DNA from 2 places in the Fictibacillus sp. 5RED26 genome. Region 1 is predicted to be linked to the other one. Evidence: predicted binding sites of a transcription regulator. Region 1 holds the regulator's gene; the other holds the start of a gene.
What was found. Region 1 encodes LexA, which represses DNA repair genes until DNA is damaged. Its sites were predicted from a motif close to CGAACATATGTTCG; they were not measured.

Region 1 (8,111 bases):
AAACGGTTAAACGTATTTTAAGCGAGCTGAAGGCATCTCATATACCTATGCTCACGGTTTATAATAAAAAAGACCAGTTCAAAGACGATTTCATTCCAGAGAATCCGTCCATTTCTATTTCTGCATTAGAGAATAAGGATATTTCTTCATTACTTGAAACGATTGAAAAAGAAGTGATGAAGCAGATGACATACTATGAAGTTAAAGTTTTAGCACATGATGGTAAGCTTCTATCACAACTTCGTGGAGAAACCATACTTATCACACAAGAATTCAATAAAGAAGAATTGGTCTATGAATGCAAGGGATACGCGTTATCTTCCTCTTCCATTCCGTCCATCAGCAACAAAGGAGAATAACATGTATTCACAGTTTCAAAATGAAGACGTACTTAAAAAAACTACTGAAAAAGTAACAGAACGAATTGCAGAACAACATAAACTGATCGATGAGAAAAGTGAATTTAATCAGTTAAAGGTGTTGAGAGCCTTTCAAAACAATCAAGTAGGAGATCACCATTTTCATCCTTCAACAGGATATGGATACGATGATACGGGTCGTGATACTCTCGAAAAGGTATATGCGGATGTTTTTGGAGCAGAGGCTGCAATCGTTAGGCCACAAATCATCTCTGGTACTCATGCGATCACTCTGTCTTTATTCGGAATGCTCCGTCCTGGAGATGAACTCCTCTATATCACGGGTAAACCTTATGATACGCTCGAAGAAATCGTAGGGATCAGGGGAACGGGTGAAGGGTCCTTAAAAGATTACAACATTTCGTATCAACATGTAGATCTGACTTCTGAAGGAGCGATTAACTTTACAGAAGTCCAACGTGCAATTTCGGAAAAAACGAAAGTGATCGGAATTCAACGCTCAAAAGGTTATGCTGATCGTCCATCTTTTACAGTGAATGAAATAGAAGAAATGATATCTTTCGTAAAAGAAATCAAATCTGATGTGATCGTATTTGTGGATAATTGTTATGGAGAGTTTGTTGAAGAAAGAGAACCGATCGAAGCAGGAGCCGATGTAATTGCAGGTTCTTTGATTAAAAATCCTGGCGGTGGTCTTGCTAAAACAGGTGGCTATATCGCTGGAAAAGAGAATTTGATCGACAGGATCTCTTACCGATTAACTTCCCCTGGAATCGGCCGTGAAGCAGGAGCGTCACTTTACAGTCTTCAAGAGATGTATCAAGGGTTCTTCCTTGCGCCTCATGTAACGGCACAAGCATTGAAAGGAGCGGTGTTTACAGCTGCTTTCTTAGAAGAATTAGGAATGGAAACGCGTCCTTCATATGATGCAAAGAGAACAGATCTTATCCAATCTGTAGTCTTTAATGATCGAGAGCGTATGATCAAATTCTGTCAAGCTATTCAAAAGGCATCTCCGATCAACTCTTATGCGATTCCATACCCTGATTATATGCCTGGTTATGAAGACGATGTAATCATGGCAGCGGGTACTTTTATTCAAGGTGCAAGCATCGAGCTAACAGCTGATGGTCCGATCAGACCGCCATACATAGCGTTTGTGCAGGGTGGGCTAACGTATGAACATGTTAAGATTGCCGTATTATCAGCTGTCGATGAACTTTTAACACAAGGGCTTATTAGTAGATAACTTATCCTTAAAAGAAACAAGAAAAAGAGGCGGTAAGCCTCTTTTTTGTTTTGATGTTAATTTTTCTAACATTAGGATTGACATGTGAGCTTTTGTGACATAAGATATAAAAAGAAGTTGAAAGGAGGTAGGCAATATGAACGATATGAATCGTAGGAACTTACCTTTGTTCCCCATCAGCATCGTCATGCAGCTGACTGAACTATCAGCTCGTCAGATTCGTTATTACGAAGAGCATGATCTTATTCATCCTGCACGAACTGAAGGGAACCGTCGTTTATTCTCATTTAATGATGTTGATAAACTTCTTGAGATCAAAGCACTACTTGAACAAGGTGTGAATTTAGCCGGTATCAAACGAGTCTTTGAGCTAAATGAACAGGCAGCAGAATTAATTAAGAACCAGCCGAATGTGCAAGGTGTTCAACAAATTTCCGAATCTGCGCTTCATCGCAGGTTAAAAAGGGAATTGATTCATGCTGGCAGACATGGAAAAACCTCATTGATTCAAGGAGAACTATCCAGGTTTTTTCATTAAAAATCATTTAATAATACTTACGATGTGAACAATCGCCATAACCAGGCGCTTTATATTTAAAGGAGGAGAAAGATTTGTCTAAGTACACTAAAGAAGATATCTTAAGAATGGTAAAAGAAGAAAACGTAAGATTTATCCGTTTGCAATTTACTGATTTATTGGGTGTTATCAAAAATGTTGAGATTCCGATTGGTCAACTTGAAAAAGCTTTAGAGAACAAGATGATGTTTGACGGATCTTCTATTGAAGGATTCGTTAGAATAGAAGAATCAGATATGAATCTTTATCCTGATTTAGATACATTCATGATCTTCCCATGGACTTCTGAAAAAGGTAAAGTTGCACGTTTGATCTGTGACATTTTCATGCCTGACGGAAATCCGTTTGATGGAGATCCTCGTGGAATCTTAAAGCGCGTATTAAAAGAGATGAAAGACCTAGGGTTCTCTGATTTCAATATTGGACCTGAACCAGAATTCTTCTTATTCAAGAATGACGAGAAGGGTGAGCCGACTCTAGAACTAAACGATAAAGGTGGATATTTCGACTTAGCTCCAACTGACCTTGGTGAAAACTGCCGTAGAGATATCGTTTTAGAACTTGAAGATATGGGCTTTGAAATCGAAGCTTCTCACCATGAAGTAGCACCTGGTCAGCATGAGATCGATTTTAAATATGCTGATGCAGTAAGCACATGTGATAACATTCAAACGTTTAAGTTAGCTGTAAAAACGATCGCACGTAAACATGGTCTTCATGCAACATTCATGGCTAAACCATTGTTCGGTGTGAACGGATCAGGTATGCACGCAAATATGTCTCTATTCAAAGATGGAGAAAACGTGTTTTATGATGCGAAATCTGAAACAGGATTAAGCGAAACAGCAATGCATTTCCTAGCAGGTATCTTAAAGCATGCACAAGATTTTACAGCGATCACGAACCCAACTGTAAACTCTTATAAGCGTCTTGTACCTGGTTACGAAGCGCCTTGTTACGTTGCATGGTCTATGCAAAACAGAAGCCCGCTTATTCGTATTCCAGCTTCTCGCGGCATAAGTACTCGTATTGAGGTAAGAAGCGTTGACCCAACGGCTAACCCTTATCTTGCTATGGCAGTATTGCTTGCAGCAGGTCTTGATGGAATCAAGAACAAGCTAAACGCTCCAAAGCCAATCGATAGAAACATCTATGTGATGGATAAAGAAGAGCGCGAAGCAGAAGGAATCAAAGATCTTCCAGCAACATTAAAAGAAGCCCTAACTCTATTCAGCAAAAACGAAGTTCTTACAACAGCTCTAGGAGCACATGCTACAGAGCACTTCATTGAAGCGAAAGAGATCGAGTGGGATATGTTCCGTACACAAGTTCACCCTTGGGAACGCGAACAATATATGAGCATGTACTAAAAGGATTACCCCTGATATCATTATCAGGGGTTTTTTTGTTCTTAAGAAAATTTCCGAAGTACCTTCAATACTTCTGAATAAATGGTGCCTATGGCGTACTCTTCAGCATATACCGCATAAAAGGGACGATAAACAACATGTGGATCGAGTGGGACAAGCTTTCCTTCTGATACTTCATCCTTAACCATCCAATAGGATAGAAATCCAATGCCAAGTCCTCTAACAGCTAACTGTTTAATCAAATAATGACTGCTTGCTTCAATGATCTCTGTCGGTTCAATTCTTTCGGAACGCAGAAGTTGATCAGCATATTCCCTTGTACCAGATCCTTTCTCTCTAAGAATAAGTGGAGAGTTTTCAAGAGACATTTTATGCTGTGCATAAAAGCGCAGCTCATCTCTGCTGACTACTTCTACCTGAAAAGGATCTAATCCACTTGTTCCTTCAACTAAAGCTATATCAATCTTCTTCTTTTGTAATTCCTCGACTATTTGTTCGTGATTATGAATCATGAGCTTTAGACGGATAAATGGATAGAGTAACTTTATCTTCTTTACGAAGTCTGGTAATAATACGTCGCTTACGGTATGTGTTGCTCCGATTCGGAGTAGAATTTCTTCATTTTTTTCTTTTATTGATTCAATCGTTCTTGAAATTTCTAACATTTTCTTACCTTGTTCGAATACTTGTACCCCAGCGTTTGTTAATTCAAAAGATTGATTCATTCCAGACCTTTGAATAAGCTTCAAACCTAAATAATCCTCTAGCTTTCTGATGTGGACGCTTATAGTGGGTTGAGATAGGTTTAGGAATTCGCTTGTTTTTGTAAAATGTTTTAGGTGAGCAAGTGTCACAAAACTTCTGATCCAATCTAATTGCATAATGAAACCTCCATTAAGATTCGTAATGGTTCCAATAATATTTATTCATTTTTATTATAAATTAACTGGAGTTACAATGAAAGGAGGAAGGAAGTGTTATGAAATGGAGTGGCTTTTGTTTATTATTGGTGGAGCAGCAATCGGTGTTATCTCCGGTTTTTTTGGGATTGGCGGGGGTATTATACTGACTCCTGTACTTTTAGTACTTGGTTACGAACCTAGCGGAGCCATTATACTCTCTTTAATGTTGACATTGGGCTCAACAGTTACTGGCACACTATCTCACATAAAAATGAAAAATGTAAACGTTCGTTTGGCGTGTATACTCGGATTATTCGGGGTAATAGGGGCTGTTTCAACTGTGCCATTCGTACATTGGCTCGAAAAAATAAATGGAGCATCAACGGTTATTTCAACTGTATATGTTCTGATCTTGAGCTGGTTCGCACTTCAATTTTTAACCAATAGACAATCTGTTAGAAAAGAGAGGGGAAAGTCTTGGATTCCTTTAATTGGTTTGTTTACAGGAATCATATCATCACTTATGGGGGTTAGTGGTGGTTTCGTGATGACACCATTACTTACAAAGAAAGTTGATATTGAACTCAATAAAGCAATCGGTACAAGTGTTGCGGCAGCTTCGATTATTGTGATCTCTGGAATCGGATCTTATGTGTATGGAGGAGCAGAAATGGATTATCGCCACGGTTTGCTACTGATCGTCGGAGCACTTATTGGTACTCCATTTGGTATCTTCAATTTGAAGAAGTTTTCTGAAGATAGGGTGAAAGAAATGCTTGCTGTCTTTTATATTGTAGTCGCATTGAGTGTGGTTTTTAAAATGTTATCTTTAACGATATTATCTCTTGGACTGTTACTCACAGCGGTAGGACTATTCTTTATCGTACTATTTTATAACAAAGTTTCTCGATTATTAAGAGCTTAATGAGATTGGCTTCTGACATTTGGGAGAGAGGAACACCTTGGCAATATACCCCATCAGGGTATATTGCGGTCACATGTATAGGAGGAATAGAGAGTGAAACAGTTAACGGCTAAAGAACTTGAGAAAAAATTAAAAGAAGGGCAATCTCTTCATATGATTGATGTTCGTGAAACATCTGAAGTGAAAGAAGGAAAAATACCAACAACCATGAATATCCCACTAGGTTTGTTAGAGTTTCGTATACATGAATTGGACAAATCTAAAGAGTACGTATTAGTTTGTCGTTCTGGAGGTAGAAGCAGTCGGGCATATAAGCTTCTTCAAAGCTACGGTTTTAATGTGATCAATATGGTAGGTGGTATGGAAGCATGGGAAGGGAACACCGAATAACTTTATACTACTTAGAAACAAAACCCCTGACAGCATAAGAAGTCAGGGGTTTTAAAATCATTTGATCTCGATAGCGGAAGCAATATTGTTCCAGTCAGATGCCATGTTTGCAGTCTTACCATACCAATCAGAGTGCTTAAATAAGACTCCTTTTCCATAGCCTTGTGATGAAGTATGCTGCCAGAGCGTGGTCGAGTAGCTTGATGAAGGTGATGCAGTGCTTAGTGATGAGATTCTATCATTCCAGCTTGAAGGGAGGTTCTTAAAACCGTCTCTCCAATAAATGTAGGCGCCACCTTTGTTCTTGTTCTCATAAAAGTCTGTACAACAAGCACCTGTACCCATCGTATCGATTTTCTTTTGTTGTTTAAGCTTGTCCTTTTCGACATAGGCATTTAATTCTTTCATGTTTGTGAATCCATATGCCAACCAATCGCCGCTCTTATTCTGTTTTGGAAGTACCATAGTCACTTTGATGTGATCATCTAGTAGCTTAAAAGCATTAGATTCGACAGCTTTACCGTCCACATTCACGTAGTCAAATGACTTAATCGTATACTCTTTTTCTGCATATGTCTTAGGTGAAAATACTACTGCGGCAAGAGCAAAACAAATCATATAAAGATATAGTTTTTTGCGCATTATTCTCACTCCCATTATTCGTAATTTTTTATTCTGAAATAATAACACTTGTCCTCCCTTCGATCACCTCCTATCAATTCATACGATTGTTATTAAAATGATTAAAGTTAAACGAAGAGAAAAGGAGTTTTGGTTAACCTCGTTACATTGCCAATTTAAACTATTTAGGTATAATATGTAAATGGATAAAAAGACTTAATATTCAGTCAATTAATTGAACTAATCCTTCATTAGTCGAGCACCGGAGTGCCTATGAATGATCTTTTAAAAGTATTATTAATCTATGAATTAGTAAAGTAATAGGACGAAAAAAAGAAGTATCTAGTCAATTAGATACTTCTTCTAAGGAAAATTCAGTTAATGAATACTTCGGTATACGCCGATTACTTTACCTAAAATCGTACAGCTCTGTAAGATGATCGGTTCCATCGATGAATTTTCAGGTTGCAAGCGGATATGGTTTCTTTCTTTGAAGAATCTTTTTACAGTCGCTTCATCTTCATCGGTCATAGCTACGATGATATCTCCATTATTTGCTGTAGGCTGCTGTTTTACAACAACTAAGTCCCTATTGAAAATTCCTGCTTCAATCATACTATCACCAACAACAGATAACATGAATACGTTCTCGTCCCCAACAACGTGCTCAGGTAGAGGGAAGTATTCTTCTACGTTCTCAACTGCACTGATTGGAAGACCTGCCGTAACTTTACCGATCACAGGGATTGAAACAGAACGAACAGAAGGGATGTTGTCTTCTAGACCTAATACTTCAATTGCTCTTGGCTTTGTTGGATCTCGCCTTATAAGCCCCTTTTTTTCAAGTCTTGCTAAATGTCCGTGAACGGTAGAGCTTGATGCAAGGCCAACTGCCTCTCCAATTTCACGAACTGAAGGCGGATACCCTTTTTGTGATACTTCCTCTTTTATGAAAGCCAATATATCCAATTGTCGTCTGGATAATTTAGTCATTTTTTAGCACCTCACCGAATTTTTTATCTATAAAAAGTATATCATGGAGAATTAAGAGATACAAACATAAGTTCGAAAAAATAGTTGACACCGAACAAACGTTCCAGTTATTATGAATGTAAGAGATGCGAACAAACGTTTGTTGAAAGGGGATATCACAATGAAACAAGGGACAATGCATGTTATTGTATTTTTAGGGTTGTTAGGTGGTATATTTTTTACGTTATCAAATCTTGCCTCACAAGAAGCTCAATATATCGAAGTAACCATACAGGAGGGGGACTCACTGTGGAGTCTTTCTGAAGAGTATAATGCCAAGCACCATTATTCCAATTGGGAATTTATAAAATGGGTCGAAAAGAAGAACAGTGTAAATGCGGCAGCTGTTTTTCCAGGTCAGAAAGTAATCATACCAGTCAATAAATAAAAAAGCGGGTTTAAAACAATGAAAGCAATCATTTACTCCAGAGTTAGTACAGATAAAGATGAACAAATAACTTCATTAGAAAGACAAGAAGCGGAACTAAAGAAGTTAGCACTACAATTTAAATTTGAAGTTGTGAATTGTTACCGTGAAAAAGCAAGTGGTTTCTCTTTAGATCGAGAAGAGTTGCTAAATATATTAGATCTTGCAAGGGATGGAGAGTTTCAGTGCCTTCTTGTACAAGATGATACTCGTTTAGGCAGAGGAAAAGCTAAGATGG
Region 2 (8,111 bases), on a different contig from region 1:
ACATTCGTCACTATGCAAAAGATAATGTGATAGTATGTACGGAAATACTGAAGGTTCTTGATTTGATGGCAAAATCTCTAAATAAGCGTGATTATAATGCAGTCTGGGAATTCGGGATTTTAACCGCAAGCGGGTTAGAAAATCAATTCTTATTTGCTTTAGATTATCAACAATTTCATCGAGCGCTGCAGAATCTTTCCGTGACGACAAATCATGAAAAAGAGTATGAGGATTTCTTATTTAAAAGTAAACAACCATAGGTGCTGCTATAGAATATGAAAAAGCCCGGTATCAGTACCGAGCTTTTTTATATGGAGCGCAATGCTTTTTGAACGTCCGATGCCGAATGAAACGGCTCGTCAAGTTGAAGCATTTTTCGAAGAACATATTTAAGTGAGGATGAAATTTTTAACTCTTCTTCCCAACTCTCCTCTTTCTTCGTTTGGGGCACGTAAGATGAGTAAAGAAGAAACAAGGCAAAATGACCGAGAGCAAACAGGTCGCTTTCCACTTTAACAGCCCGCATCCGAAGTTTCTCCGGATGCTCATGTGGATCTTCAATCTCATGGTCTATGTCTGATAAATAACAAGCAAGCCCAAAATCAATCACGATCAGTCTTTTATTTCTTTGAATGATATTTGGAATTCGAAGGTCTCGATGTATGATCCCTTTCTGGTGAAAGCGTTCAGTAATAGTTAAAAGCTCTAGCAATATCGAGATTGTTTCTTTTTCGTTGAATGTTTGATTTTCACGAAAAATTAGGTCTTCGAATGTGTCTCCCTTGATCCATTCCATAGCGATAAAGTGACCTTGTTCATCTTGAAAGGTATTCAATAGCTTCGGTACAGGGTGTTTCTGCAGCGCTTCTAAAATTTGAGACTCTCTTTGGAAAGAAAGAAGACCTGTTGTGGTCTTTGCTTTAGTGTTCCGAAGCTGTTTTAGTACGATAATCTCACCTGTATGCGTATCAAGTGCTAGGTACGTAATACCGTAACTACCCATTCCTAGAACTTCTTGAATAAGATATTGATCATGAACAAGGTTTCTAGCTTTAATAGGTCTGTCCCAAAACGTTCTTTGCATACCTTTCCATAGTTCAGCTATCATGTTGTTTGAATGCTACTCAGATCAGGAGCTAAAGAAGCTGCTTCTCTTTTTCTTTTTATAATGCTTGTGTCCATATCCACCATAATGCTTCTTGCCAAAATCACTGCTGCTGTATTTCTTGTAGCTTTTCTTATATTTGTAGCCTGAGCTGCTGTACCTCTTATGGCTGCTTTGACCTAATAGTGATTTTAATAGTTTCTTTAACATGAAAAATCATCTCCTTTGAAGATCCTTGTTAATCATATTCGTCCTTTTCAAGCATTATCCTACTGTACGTACTTTTAAACAAAAAGTTTCAAAGAGAAGGGGTCTGACCCCAAACAATTTATTTCCCGCAACAATTTCCTTGTTTTTGTCTAGTGAGTTTTGTTAAATTTAGAGAGGTATAATAGAACGTTTACAAAAGTTATGTTTTTTGGTGTTCAAGGAGAGGGGTTCTTCGTTTCATGTTGGAGTATATTGTCGCAGCTTTATTGCCGTTTGGTCTACAGCTGCTATTTAATAGAGTGTTGTTTACTAAGTACTTACCTTTGGCGATTACTGTTGTTATCTTAATTTTTGGTTTTGATGGCTTGAATCAACCGTTGCCTCTCCAAATCGTTGCCGTAATTTCTACGATTATAGGCTTCTTACTGGGACTTAAAATTTATAACAAACAAAAAAGAAAAGTAAGATAAAAAAAGACGTCACCTTTACGAGGTAGACGTCTTTCTTTTTGTATGAGTGATCGTTTCTTTTAAGAAAAGTACGAGCATGGATAGCACATATAGTGTGATGATACCTAGACCAGCCTTATCAAGATGAACGAGTTTCAGTACTACTGAGCTTAAGATTGTGATGTAGAGAGCACCTAGATATTTTTGAATCTGTTCGCTGGAATAGATGGTTGTGAGCTTTGCACCTAGTTGAGTCCCGACCAACGCCCCTAAAATAAGCAGGAGGCCAAGTTTATAATCAATCTGTACACTTGATGCGTACGTTAAGAAACCAGCACTTACGATGAAAAACACACTGACTAAGCTCGTCCCAACCGCTTTTCTAGAAGGGAACTTCATTAAAGAAATGAGCATTGGAACCATTACAAATCCTCCGCCGACTCCTAATGTCGTAGAAATGAATCCTCCTGTAAATCCAATAAAGACTGCTTTTGGCCAAGAGAAATAGATCTCAGTAGTGCTTTGCTCTATATTCTTGCGTTTTGTTTGCTTATAAAGCAGGGAAAGAGCAAAGTAGGCAAGAAGAACAATATAAAATATTGGGATGATCGTATCGTCGTAACCCATCTTCTCTAACCATACTACAAGTGGATGAGCGACCTGTGTGGCAACGATTCCTACAATTCCTAAAACAGCAGCAGTTTTCCATATAATATTCTTAAATCTAAGATGAGCAGCAACGCCTGAAACACTTGTCCCGATTGAGTACATAAGACTCGTCCCGATCGCTGAAAGAGGCGGGAGACCCAACAAGATTAGAACAGGTGTCAGAATAAAGCCACCACCTATTCCGAAAATGCCTGAAAAGATGCCGATGCATAAACCTAGCAGTATATAAAAAAACTCCATTTTAAAACTCCTTTAAAAGGGACACACCTTTTACAATTTTTCCGAAAGCCTTGGTAATGCTAGCGGGAAATGGGGTCAGACCCCACACAATTTATTTCCCAACAAGCGTCTACCTTTAAGTATAACACTTAACTTTCCTTCCAGAAACTTCTGCGAATATTTGTTCGTAATTATTAGGTTTTTGGATATGGGCTGTGCTATAATTTGAGTAACCAGAATTTAGGAACGGAGGTTCGGTTTTGTGAGTCAAAGTCAATTGTTCGAAATCAAATCAAACTATCAGCCACAAGGGGATCAGCCCGCAGCGATCCAACATCTTGTGAACAATATAAACGCAGGAAAGAAGAGTATGACCCTGCTTGGTGCGACCGGAACAGGGAAGACGTTTACGGTATCCAACGTTATTCAGGAAGTAAACAAACCGACTCTTGTTATTGCTCATAACAAAACATTAGCCGGACAGCTTTACAGTGAGTTGAAAGAATTTTTTCCGAACAACGCAGTTGAGTATTTTGTATCGTATTACGATTATTATCAGCCAGAAGCATACATCGCACATTCTGATACGTATATCGAAAAAGATGCAAGCATTAATGATGAGATCGATAAACTTCGCCACTCGGCTACTTCATCACTTTTTGAACGCAAAGACGTTATTATTGTGGCCAGCGTATCGTGTATTTATGGTCTAGGTTCACCTGAAGAATATAAAGACATGGTGATCTCTTTAAGAGAAGGAATGGAGAAAGACCGTGATCAGCTTTTACGTGATCTTGTAGATGTTCAATACAACCGAAATGATATTAACTTTACTCGAGGTACGTTCCGAGTTAGAGGAGATGTCGTGGAAATCTTTCCAGCCTCACGTGACGAACATTGTCTTCGTGTGGAGTTTTTTGGTGATGAGATCGACCGAATTACAGAAGTGGACGCACTAACAGGCGAAATTCTAGGTGAACGTAAACACGTTGCCATTTTCCCGGCTTCCCACTTCGTAACACGTGAAGAGAAAATGAAGGTAGCTATCAAGCGCATCGAAGCTGAGCTTGAAGATCGCCTAAAAGAATTGAATGAAGCTGGAAAACTGTTAGAAGCACAGCGTCTCGAACAGCGTACAAGATATGACCTAGAGATGATGGCGGAAATGGGCTTTTGCTCAGGGATCGAGAACTACTCCGTTCATCTGACGCTTAGACCATTAGGGTCGACGCCATACACACTTCTAGACTATTTTCCTGATGATTCACTGATTGTTATCGATGAGTCCCATGTTACTCTTCCACAGATTCGTGGAATGTTTAATGGAGACCAAGCGAGAAAAGGGGTTCTTGTCGATCACGGGTTCCGACTGCCTTCTGCAAAAGATAACCGACCGTTAACGTTTGACGAATTTGAGCGGTATACAAAGTTTCAGCATATTTACGTATCAGCAACACCAGGGCCGTATGAACTCGAACACGCACCTGATCCGGTTGAGCAGATCATTCGTCCAACAGGACTCCTTGATCCTACACTAGAAGTTCGTCCGATCAAAGGTCAGATCGATGACTTGCTCGGAGAGATCAACGAAAGAATCGCAAACAAAGAACGAGTTCTTGTTACTACTCTAACGAAAAAGATGTCTGAGGATCTTACCGATTATTTTGTAGAGCTTGGTATAAAAGTTCGTTACTTGCATTCAGAAATTAAGACGTTAGAACGGATTCAAATCATCCGTGACCTTCGTCTCGGTGTGTTTGATGTACTCGTCGGAATAAACTTGTTGCGAGAAGGACTGGATATACCTGAAGTGTCTCTCGTTGCGATTTTAGATGCAGATAAAGAAGGCTTCTTACGTTCAGAGCGTTCGTTGATCCAAACGATCGGACGTGCCGCGCGTAACTCAAACGGTCACGTTATCATGTATGGAGACAAAATTACGAAATCCATGCAGATTGCGATCGATGAAACGCAGCGCAGACGTCAGAAGCAGATGGAGCACAATGAAAAGCATGGAATCACACCTACTACGATTAAAAAAGAAGTGCGTGATGTGATTCGTGCAACACAAGCTGCCGAAGATACAGAAACGTATACAAGTTCAAAAGCTCCTAAGCAAAAGATGAGCAAGAAAGATCGCGAAGCGTTTATCGAGCGTATGGAAAAAGAGATGAAGGATGCTGCAAAGAACCTTCAGTTCGAGCGTGCAGCTGAGCTTCGTGACCTCATACTTGAGTTAAAAGCGGAAGGATGATTGCAGTTGGCTACCAACCAAAACATAGTTGTAAAGGGTGCTAGAGCCCATAATTTAAAAAATATAGATATTACGATCCCACGTGACAAGCTGGTTGTTCTAACCGGCTTATCAGGTTCGGGTAAATCTTCACTTGCTTTTGATACGATATATGCAGAAGGACAGCGTCGTTACGTTGAATCTCTTTCGGCTTATGCCCGTCAGTTCCTCGGACAGATGGACAAGCCGGATGTGGATTCGATTGAAGGACTGTCACCTGCGATTTCGATCGATCAGAAAACAACAAGCCGTAATCCTCGTTCAACAGTTGGAACGGTTACGGAAATCTATGATTATCTTCGACTTCTATTTGCTCGTATCGGACGACCGGTATGTCCTGTTCATAACGTGGAGATCACTTCCCAAACGATTGAACAAATGGTTGACCGGATTTTAGAATATCCTGAGCGTACGAAGCTTCAAATTTTAGCACCTGTTGTTTCCGGTCGAAAAGGGGAACATGTTAAAGCGCTTGAAGATATTAAGAAGCAAGGGTATGTTCGTGTCCGCATAGACGGTGAGATGCGTGAGATATCTGAAGAGATTAAGCTTGAAAAAAATAAAAAGCATACTATTGAAATCGTGATCGACCGTATCGTCGTAAAAGAAGGAGTCGCTACTCGTCTAGCTGATTCTCTTGAAGCAGCACTCAACCTTGGTGGAGGAAGTGTTGTTGTTGATGTCATGGAAGAAGAGGAACTTTTATTCTCTCAAAATCACGCCTGTCCTCATTGTGGATTTTCAATTGGTGAACTAGAACCACGCCTATTTTCATTTAACAGTCCGTTCGGGGCGTGCTCGTCATGTGATGGTTTAGGAGTAAAGCTTGAAGTGGATCCGGAGCTCGTTATCCCTGACTGGAGTCGTTCTTTACGTGATAACGCCATCGCACCTTGGGAGCCCATCAGCTCTCAATATTACCCGCAGCTTTTAGAGAGCATCTGTAACCATTTTGGTATTGATATGGACGTACCGGTTGAAAATCTTCCAAAAGATCAGATGGATAAAATTCTGAACGGAAGTAAAGAGTATCTGACTTTCACGTACAAAAATGATTTCGGTCAGGTACGCAAGAACGAGATTCAATTTGAAGGTGTATTAGGCAACATTCAGCGCAGATACCGTGAAACGAGTTCAGATTATATCCGTGAGCAGATGGAAGGATATATGGCGCAAAAGCCATGTCCAACATGCAAAGGGCATCGTCTGAAAAAAGAAGCTCTTTCTGTTCTGATCAATGGGAGGCATATCGGTGAAACGACTTCTCTTTCCATTACTGAAGCAAAAGAATTCTTCGATAACCTTGATCTGACGAATAAAGAACGTGCGATCGCGAAGCTCATTCTACGCGAGATCGTGGATCGCTCAGGTTTCTTGATCAATGTAGGACTAGACTATCTGACGCTAAGCCGAGCAGCTGGTACTCTATCTGGTGGTGAAGCACAACGTATTCGCCTTGCGACTCAAGTCGGGTCACGATTGATGGGTGTTCTTTATATTCTAGATGAGCCATCTATCGGGCTTCATCAGAGAGATAATGACCGACTGATTCGTACACTCGAAGAAATGCGTTCTCTTGGGAATACGTTGATTGTTGTAGAGCATGATGAAGATACGATGCTTGCGGCAGACTATGTCATTGATATTGGTCCTGGTGCAGGGGCTCACGGTGGCGTGATTACATCACAAGGTACTCCACAAGAGATTATGGAAGATCCAGCTTCGCTTACAGGACAGTACTTGTCTGGTAAAAAGTTTATCCCTCTCCCAAAAGAAAGACGTAAGCCAGATGGAAGATATATTGAGGTTAAAGGTGCAACAGAAAACAATCTGAAAAACGTATCTGCAAAAATTCCATTAGGTTTATTTACAGGAGTTACAGGTGTTTCTGGATCCGGGAAAAGTACGCTTGTAAATGAGATCCTGCATAAAGCTCTTGCACAAAAGCTGCACCGTGCAAAGGACAAGCCGGGTGCACATAAGTCCATCAAGGGTCTAGAGCATGTTGATAAAGTTATTGATATCGACCAGTCCCCAATCGGCCGAACGCCACGATCAAATCCAGCGACATATACGGGAGTATTTGACGATATTCGTGATGTGTTTGCATCAACGAATGAAGCAAAGGTACGTGGTTATAAAAAGGGACGTTTTTCTTTCAATGTAAAAGGTGGACGTTGTGAAGCATGCCGCGGAGATGGAATCATTAAAATTGAAATGCATTTCTTGCCAGATGTATACGTACCATGTGAAGTTTGTCATGGTAAACGTTATAACAGAGAAACATTAGAAGTGAAGTATAAAGGGAAAAACATCGCAGATATCTTAGACATGACGGTAGAAGATTCTGTTGAGTTCTTTGCCAACATCCCTAAGATCAATCGTAAGCTAAAGACCATTCTTGATGTCGGTCTTGGCTATATTAAGCTCGGTCAATCCGCTACAACTCTTTCAGGAGGAGAAGCACAGCGTGTAAAACTCGCATCTCAGCTTCATAAGCGTTCTACTGGAAAAACGATCTACATTCTAGACGAGCCGACAACGGGTCTTCACGTTGATGATATCTCACGCTTACTTGTCGTACTTCAAAGACTTGTTGATAACGGAGACTCTGTACTTGTTATCGAGCATAACCTTGATGTTATCAAGCAGTGTGATCATTTAATTGATCTTGGACCAGAAGGTGGGGACAAGGGCGGTATGATCGTTGGTGCAGGTACCCCAGAGGAGTTAGCTGAAATTGAAGCTTCTCACACCGGTCGTTATCTTGCTCCGATCTTAAAACGTGATAAGAAACGGATGACTGGAAAGATCAAAGAAAAAGAAACGATTAAATAGAAGTTAGTAAAAGGACGGTGAAATGATTTCACCGTCCTTTTTCTATTAAAAGATAGGGGTTGAAAGAATATCGTCTTATTAAAACATTTATGAAACAAATATATTGGGAAAGTAGGATTTAACTAATTGAAATAGGACTTTTTTGCTATGCGATTGGTTAAATAAAACTACAAAAAAATACACCTTCTCAAAATATGAGAAAGTGTATGTGAACCTTAGAAATTATTTATATTTCTCCTCTGAGGACGAAGAATCTTTCGTACCTTTCTTGTCCTTTTCTTCGCGTTTTTCTTGTTTAAGGTCTTCCATCGGAATTGAATCTACATTT

Region 2: uvrB (excinuclease ABC subunit UvrB) is a predicted target of LexA. The motif match lies at 2,827-2,840, and genes of this name have one in related genera.

What each region holds. Positions count from the first base shown of each region.
Region 1 covers NZ_JACZDU010000001.1:1,207,004-1,215,114, forward strand. Annotated here, with positions in the region: gene hflX (GTPase HflX) at 1-359, shown strand, start outside; gene IHV10_RS06305 (aminotransferase class I/II-fold pyridoxal phosphate-dependent enzyme) at 361-1,629, shown strand; gene IHV10_RS06310 (MerR family transcriptional regulator) at 1,766-2,167, shown strand; gene glnA (type I glutamate--ammonia ligase) at 2,242-3,576, shown strand; gene IHV10_RS06320 (LysR family transcriptional regulator) at 3,618-4,457, opposite strand; gene IHV10_RS06325 (sulfite exporter TauE/SafE family protein) at 4,561-5,403, shown strand; gene IHV10_RS06330 (rhodanese-like domain-containing protein) at 5,497-5,793, shown strand; partial or broken gene IHV10_RS06335 (hypothetical protein) at 5,851-6,360, opposite strand; gene lexA (transcriptional repressor LexA) at 6,793-7,407, opposite strand; gene yneA (cell division suppressor protein YneA) at 7,568-7,834, shown strand; gene IHV10_RS06350 (YneB family resolvase-like protein) at 7,853-8,111, shown strand, end outside.
Region 2 covers NZ_JACZDU010000002.1:637,816-645,926, forward strand. Annotated here, with positions in the region: gene IHV10_RS11385 (DUF2254 domain-containing protein) at 1-260, shown strand, start outside; gene IHV10_RS11390 (serine/threonine protein kinase) at 308-1,108, opposite strand; gene IHV10_RS11395 (hypothetical protein) at 1,130-1,315, opposite strand; gene IHV10_RS11400 (DUF2198 family protein) at 1,555-1,785, shown strand; gene IHV10_RS11405 (sulfite exporter TauE/SafE family protein) at 1,801-2,673, opposite strand; gene uvrB (excinuclease ABC subunit UvrB) at 2,915-4,906, shown strand; gene uvrA (excinuclease ABC subunit UvrA) at 4,913-7,783, shown strand; gene IHV10_RS11420 (hypothetical protein) at 8,006-8,111, opposite strand, start outside.